Regions from separate parts of the Streptomyces sp. NPDC030840 genome, predicted to be linked through region 2. Evidence: riboswitches for the same ligand, from Rfam matches in the RefSeq annotation. Region 2 holds a riboswitch; the other holds the start of a gene.
What was found. A riboswitch is a leader RNA that binds a small molecule or an ion and turns the genes downstream of it on or off. The one in region 2 is predicted to bind S-adenosylmethionine.
Positions count from the first base shown of each region.

Region 1: linked by a shared signal. The riboswitch ahead of ACZ49J_RS12565 (aminotransferase class V-fold PLP-dependent enzyme) and the one ahead of thrC (threonine synthase) in region 2 are both predicted to bind S-adenosylmethionine.

Region 1 is NZ_JBVIEE010000004.1:488,881-492,281, forward strand. It holds gene ACZ49J_RS12560 (glycerate kinase family protein) at 1-183, shown strand, start outside; gene ACZ49J_RS12565 (aminotransferase class V-fold PLP-dependent enzyme) at 138-1,505, opposite strand; SAM riboswitch class IV at 1,685-1,801, opposite strand; gene trpD (anthranilate phosphoribosyltransferase) at 2,006-3,070, opposite strand; gene qcrB (cytochrome bc1 complex cytochrome b subunit) at 3,219-3,401, opposite strand, start outside.
Region 2 is NZ_JBVIEE010000036.1:81,219-84,619, forward strand. It holds gene thrC (threonine synthase) at 54-1,349, opposite strand; SAM riboswitch class I at 1,368-1,514, opposite strand; gene ACZ49J_RS43160 (glucosyl-3-phosphoglycerate synthase) at 1,706-2,650, shown strand; gene ACZ49J_RS43165 (alpha,alpha-trehalose-phosphate synthase (UDP-forming)) at 2,822-3,401, shown strand, end outside.

The DNA.
Region 1 (3,401 bases), on a different contig from region 2:
TGTCACGGCATCCTGCCCGCTCCGATGGCGCTGGCCGAGGCGCTGGTCCGGGCCTCCGAACTCCTCACCGACGCCACCGAGCGCGCGCTGCGCATGATCCTGCTCGGCGCCCGGCTACCGGTGCCCGCCGGGATGCCTCACGCGGAGGTGTCGGGCACGCAACGCCCGTCCTCCGTACGGTAGTTCCACCGGGCGCCGTCCCGGACGAGTTCCTTGACCGCGCGGACGAACCGCTCGACGTGCTCGTCCGGCGTCCCGGCCCCGAAGCTCACGCGGATCGCGTTGAGGGACTTCTCGCCGGGCGCGGCCTCGGGGGCGCCGCACTCGCCCTGGGTCTGCGGGTCACCGCCGAGGAGCGTCCGCACCAGTGGGTGGGCGCAGAAGAGGCCGTCCCGTACGCCGATCCCGTACTCGGCGGAGAGGGCGGCGGCGAAGTGCGAGCTGTTCCAGCCCTCGACGACGAAGGAGAGGACGCCGACCCGCGGGGCGTCCTCGCCGAAGAGGGAGAGGATCCTGACCTCGGGGACCTCGGCGAGGCCCGCGCGGACCGTGCGGACGAGGTGCTGCTCGCGGGCGACCAGGGTGTCGAACCCGGCCTCGGTGAGGGCCTTGCAGGCGGACGCGATGGCGTAGGCGCCGATGACGTTGGGCGACCCGGCCTCGTGGCGCGCGGCGGTGTCGTGCCACTCGACGTCGACGCCCCCGTCCGTGCGCCGGGACACCTTCCGGCTCGCGCCGCCGCCCGCGAGGTACGGCTCGGCCTCGCGCAGCCAGTCGGCGCGTCCCGCCAGGACGCCGGAACCGAAGGGCGCGTACAGCTTGTGCCCGGAGAAGGCGACCCAGTCGACGTCCAGCTCCCGTACGGAGACGGGGTGGTGGGGCGCGAGCTGGGCGGCGTCCAGGACGATGCGGGCGCCGTGGGCGTGCGCGGCGGCGGCCAGCTCGCGGACGGGCCACAGCTCGCCGGTCACGTTGGAGGCGCCGGTGACGCAGACGAGGGCGGGCCCGTGGGGGTCGCGGTCGGCGAGGGCGCGCTCCAGGGTGGCGACGGCCTCGGCCGGCGTGCGGGGGGCGTCGAGGTAGGTGACGCGGGCGCCGCGCCAGGGCAGCAGCGCGGCGTGGTGCTCGGTCTCGAACACGAAGACCTGGCAGCCGACGGGGAGCGCGGCGGCGAGGAGGCCCAGCGAGTCGGTGGTGGACCGGGTGAAGACCAGCTGGTCGTCGTCCCGGCAGTCGAGGAACTCGGCGACGGTCCTGCGGGCGTTCTCGAAGAGGTCGGTGGACAGCTGGGAGAGGTAGCCGGCGCCGCGGTGCACGCTGCCGTAGTACGGCGCGTACGCGGCGACGTCGTCCCAGACGCGCTGCAGGGCGGGGGCGCTGGCGGCGTAGTCCAGCGCGGCGTACGTGACTTCGCCACCGGTCACGAGCGGGACGGTGACGTCACGGCCCAGGACGGGCAGCGGGGTGTGGAGGGACTGGCCGGTGGCAGCGGTGATGACGGACATGGCGGAACTCCCGTGAAGGCAGGTGGGATTCACCGCGCGAGCGGCCGTGGTGCGGCGTTGCGTGGCTCAAGCGCGGGTGAAGGGGAAAAGGGTGTGCGGAGGCGGGGCTCTGCGGCCCTATCGCATTCGCTTGCTCACGGAAGGCTCCTCGACGACCAGGACCCCTGGTTATCGCGAGGGGTCCGCGCTTGCCGTAGACCTCGCTGCCTACGGCCTGGTCTTCACCCGGGGCACCCCGCCACGGACGGAGGGTTGCCGGACAGCCGGCCGGGGCCTTGTGACTGTCGCTCATGACCTGCCAAGCATCTTGCCACACGATCATCCGGGCGCAAGTGGGATGTCCGGATGGCGGGATGACGCGGCGCCGGAGGGGCTGGATGGTGCGGGGCGGCGCTGGCTGTTCTCCGGCCGCGACCGTGCTTTTCAGGGGCGCGGGGAACTGCGCGACCAGCCCCCCACTCACCCGCACCCGACGCACCCGCCCAGCCCCAGGGGCACCGTCACGCGTTGCTCGCCGTCACCCACCGCTCCAGCACCCGCCGTGCGGCCCCCGAGTCGATCGACTCCGCTGCCCTGTCCATACCCGCACGGAGCTGGGCCGCGAGCGGCCCGTCCCCCGGCTCCAGCGCCACCAGCGCCGCCGCCGAGTTCAACAGCACGGCGTCCCGCACGGGCCCCGGCTCCCCGGCGAGCAACCGCCGCGCCACATCCGCGTTGTAGGACGCGTCGGCACCCCGCAGCGCCTCCACGGGCACCAGCTCGAGACCGACGTCCCGCGGGTCGAAGGTCTCCTCCGTGACCTTGCCGTCCCGGACCACCCACACCCGCGACGTCGACGTCGTCGTCAGCTCGTCCAGCCCGTCGTCACCGCGGAACACCAGCGAGGAGTTGCCGCGCTCGGCGAAGACACCGGCGACGATGGGCGCCATCCGCGGATCGGCGACCCCGACCGCCTGGGCCCGCACCTTCGCGGGGTTGGTCAGCGGACCGAGCGCGTTGAACACCGTGCGGATGCCCAACTGCCCACGTGCCGCGCCCACATGGCGCAGCGCCGGATGGAACTTGATCGCGAAGCAGAAGGTGATCCCGGCCTCCTCGGCCACCTCGGCCACCCGCTGCGGGGTCAGTTCGAGATTGACGCCGAGCTTCTCCAGGACGTCCGAGGCGCCCGACGCCGACGACGCGGCCCGGTTGCCGTGCTTGACGACCTTCGCGCCCGTACCTGCGATGACGATCGACGACATCGTGGAGATGTTCACCGTCTTCGCGCCGTCGCCGCCCGTACCGACGATGTCGACGGTCGCGCCGGACACCTCGATCAGGTTGGCGTGCGCGTACATCGTCCGGACGAGGCCGGCGATCTCCTCGACGGTCTCCCCCTTGGCCCGCATCGCCACCACGAAGCCGGCGATCTGCGCGTCCGTGGCCTCGCCGCGCATGATCAGGTCCATCGCCCAGGCGGTGTCGTCCGCCGTCAGGTCGCGGCCGTCCAGCAGTCCGTTCAGCAGCGCGGGCCATGAGCGGCCCGCCGCGGTGTCGCCTCCAGCGGGGATCACAGCGCTCATAAGCCGCTCCTGGGTGATGGGGCAACCGATCAACGGATCGGTTCCACGGATCTCAACGGGTCCACCCTATCCAGCCAGAGGCACGGCGAAGGGCCCCGTCCGAACAACGGACGGGGCCCTTCGGCCGTGCGCGTGGCGAGCGCAGCGATCAGTGGTGGCCGTGGCCGCTCGTGATCTCCTTGTACTCCTCGGCGGTCGGCTTCGGGATCTGGCTGTCCTCGCCGTAGTACGCCTTGCTGAGCTTGGCGCGGAGCTTCTCCGAGCCCTTGATCTTGCGCTTGACGCCGTTCTCGTCGACGGCGGGGCCGATCTGGCGCGGCACGTACTGCTC
Region 2 (3,401 bases):
ACAACCCGCAGTCCAAAGACGCCCCGCAGTCCTACGGCGCTCCGGGCGGAGCCCTACGCGAGGCCCGCCTCGCGGAACGAGTCCAGGTTGGGACGAATGGTCGCCGTCATCCCCGTACCGGCAACCGCGTCCAGCGTCTTGAGCCCGTCACCGGTGTTGAGGACGACGGTCGTCAACGTGGGGTCGAGGACACCGTTCTCGATCAGCTTGCGCGTCACACCCACGGTCACGCCACCCGCCGTCTCCGCGAAGATGCCCTCCGTGCGCGCCAGCAGCTTGATCGCGTCCACGATCTGCTCGTCGTTCACGTCCTCCACGGCCCCGCCCGTCCGGCGGGCGATGTCGAGCACGTACGGACCGTCCGCCGGGTTGCCGATGGCGAGCGACTTGGCGATGGTGTCCGGCTTCTGCGGCCGGACGACGTCGTGGCCGGCCTTGTAGGCGACGGACACCGGGGAGCAGCCCTCGGCCTGCGCGCCGAAGATCTTGTACGGCTTGTCCTCGACGAGCCCGAGCTTGATCAGCTCCTGCAGCCCCTTGTCGATCTTCGTCAGCTGGGAGCCGGAGGCGATGGGAACCACGATCTGGTCGGGGAGCTGCCACCCCAGCTGCTCGCAGATCTCGTACGCCAGCGTCTTGGAGCCCTCGGCGTAGTACGGCCGCAGGTTGACGTTGACGAAGCCCCAGCCCTCGCCTGCCGGGTCGCCGATGAGCTCGGAGCAGAAGCGGTTCACGTCGTCGTAGTTGCCCTCGATGCCGACGAGGTCACCGCCGTAGACGGCGGCCATGACGACCTTGCCCTGCTCCAGGTCGTGCGGGATGAAGACACAGGAGCGGAAGCCGGCGCGGGCGGCGGCGGCGCCCACGGCACCGGCGAGGTTGCCGGTCGAGGAGCAGGAGAGGGTGGTGAAGCCGAAGGCCCGCGCGGCCTCAAGGGCCTGGGCGACGACCCGGTCCTTGAAGGAGTGCGTGGGGTTGCCGGAGTCGTCCTTCACATACAGTCCGCCGGTCACGCCGAGCTCCCGCGCCAGGTTGTCCGCCTTGACGAGGGCGGTCCAGCCGGGGTTGAGGTTGGGCTTGCCGGCCACGTCGGCCGGGACGGGCAGCAGGGGCGCGTAGCGCCAGATGTTCGCGGGGCCCGCCTCGATGCGCTTCCTGAGCTCCTCCGTGTCGTAGGAGGAGAAGTCGTACGCGATCTCCAGCGGGCCGAAACACTCCTCGCAGGCGAAGACCGGTCCGAGGAGGACGCGGTGACCGCACTCGCGGCAGCTCAGGGCCGCGGCGGGGCCGAGGTCGACGGTGGAGCCGGCGGCGGGGGTGGATTCGGTGGCAACAGTCTGCGCAGCCATGTGAGGCGAGGCCCTTTCTCCTCATCTTCCTCACGACGCATCTCGCCGTGAGACGGATTTGGCACCTTCCCTAGCCGGGAGCCTCACCACATCGACGTGGTCAGACCGGCTGGAGGGTTGCCGGGGCTTCATCGGGCCGTGTCCCTCTGCCCCTCTGGATGAGCGGTATGCGGTTGTGTCTGCGGTTGTGTACGTGCTTGTTGATCTTTGAAACGCGACGGTGACCCCGCAATGCGATGGTCATCCGCGTTGTTCAAGACTGTAACCGAAGGCCAGGAGAGTTGAGATAGCCGTCCGAACCGCGAGATGGATCACACGCAGAGTTACCGTGGTCGAAGAGTGAGGAGCCCCAGACTGTGCTGGAAGAAGTCGAGCGCTGGCTGAGCACACGCTCCTGGTCCGTGACCGATCGCCCGCTCCACCGCGTCCTGGCCGCCAAACGTCACTCGGGCCAGTCGGTCAGTGTCGTGCTGCCCGCGCTCAACGAGGAGGAGACGGTCGGCGAGATCGTCGCCATCATCCGTCACGACCTCATGCAGCAGGTCCCGCTCGTCGACGAGATCGTCGTCGTCGACTCGGGATCGACGGACCGCACGTCCGAGGTGGCCGCCGCCGCGGGCGCGACGGTGGTGCACCGGGACCGGATCCTCCCCCGTCTCCCGGCCGTGCCCGGCAAGGGCGAGGTCCTGTGGCGCTCCCTGCTGGTCACCCGCGGGGACATCGTCTGCTTCGTCGACGCGGACCTGAAGGAGTTCTCGTCGGACTTCGTCCTGGGGATCGTGGGCCCGCTGCTCACCGACCCGGGCGTCGACCTGGTCAAGGCGATGTACGACCGCCCGCTCGGCGGCGCCGCGGGCCAGGGCGGCAGGGTCACCGAACTCATGGCGCGCCCCCTGCTCAACATGCACTGGCCGCAGCTCGCCGGCTTCGTCCAGCCGCTGGGCGGCGAGTACGCGGCCCGGCGCTCACTGCTGGAACGGCTCCCCTTCCCCGTCGGCTACGGGGTGGAGCTCGGCATGCTGGTCGACGCCCTCCACCTGGTGGGCCTGGACGCCCTCGCCCAGGTCGACGTCGGCGTCCGCAAGCACCGCCACCAGGACGGCCAGGCCCTCGGCCGCATGTCCGCCGCGATCTACCGCACCGCCCAGCTCCGCCTGGCCCGCGGCCACCTGATCCGCCCGGCCCTGACCCAGTTCGAACGGGGCGCGACGGGCTTCGAGCCACGCACGTACTCGGTGGACACGGAGGAGAGGCCGCCGATGACGGAGATCGAGGAGTACGCGGAACGCAAGGCGGCGTGATCGTAAAGGGGCGCGGGGCTGTGTCGATATGCGGCTCCGCCGCATGGGCGCGACAAGCCACGCCGAACCCGCACGCGCGCAACAACAGTTCCCCCCGAGCTCATAGGCGCCCTGGGCCACACGACGGAACCGCACGTTTGAGCGGATGCGACAGGGGCTAGGTTGACGAACATGGCCTCCGCTTCCACCACCGGCGCCCCCATCCTCGTCGCGTCCAACCGCGGCCCGGTCTCGTACACCCTGGACGAGACGACGGGCGAGCTCACCGCCAAGCGCGGCGGAGGCGGCCTGGTCTCGGGGCTGTCGGCGATCGGGCCGGAAGCCGGCGCGGTGTGGGTGTGCTCGGCACTGAGCGAGGGCGACCGCGAGGCCGTACGGCGCGGAATCGGCGAGCCCGGCGTGCGGATGCTCGACATCGACGCCGCCACGCACGCGGACGCGTACAACGGCATCGCCAACTCCGTGCTCTGGTTCGTGCACCACATGCTGTACCAGACGCCTCTGGAGCCGGTCTTCGACGCGGAGTTCCGGCGGCAGTGGGCGTCGTACGAGGCGTACAACCGGGCGTTCGCCGAGGCGCTGGCCGAGGAGGCGGCCGAGGGCGCGGCGGTGCTGGTCCAGGACTACCACCTGGTCCTGGTCCCGCGGATGCTGCGCGAACTCCGCCCCGACCTGCGCATCGGCCACTTCTCGCACACGCCGTGGGCGCCGCCGGAGTACTTCCGGATGCTGCCCGACGACATCGCGGCGA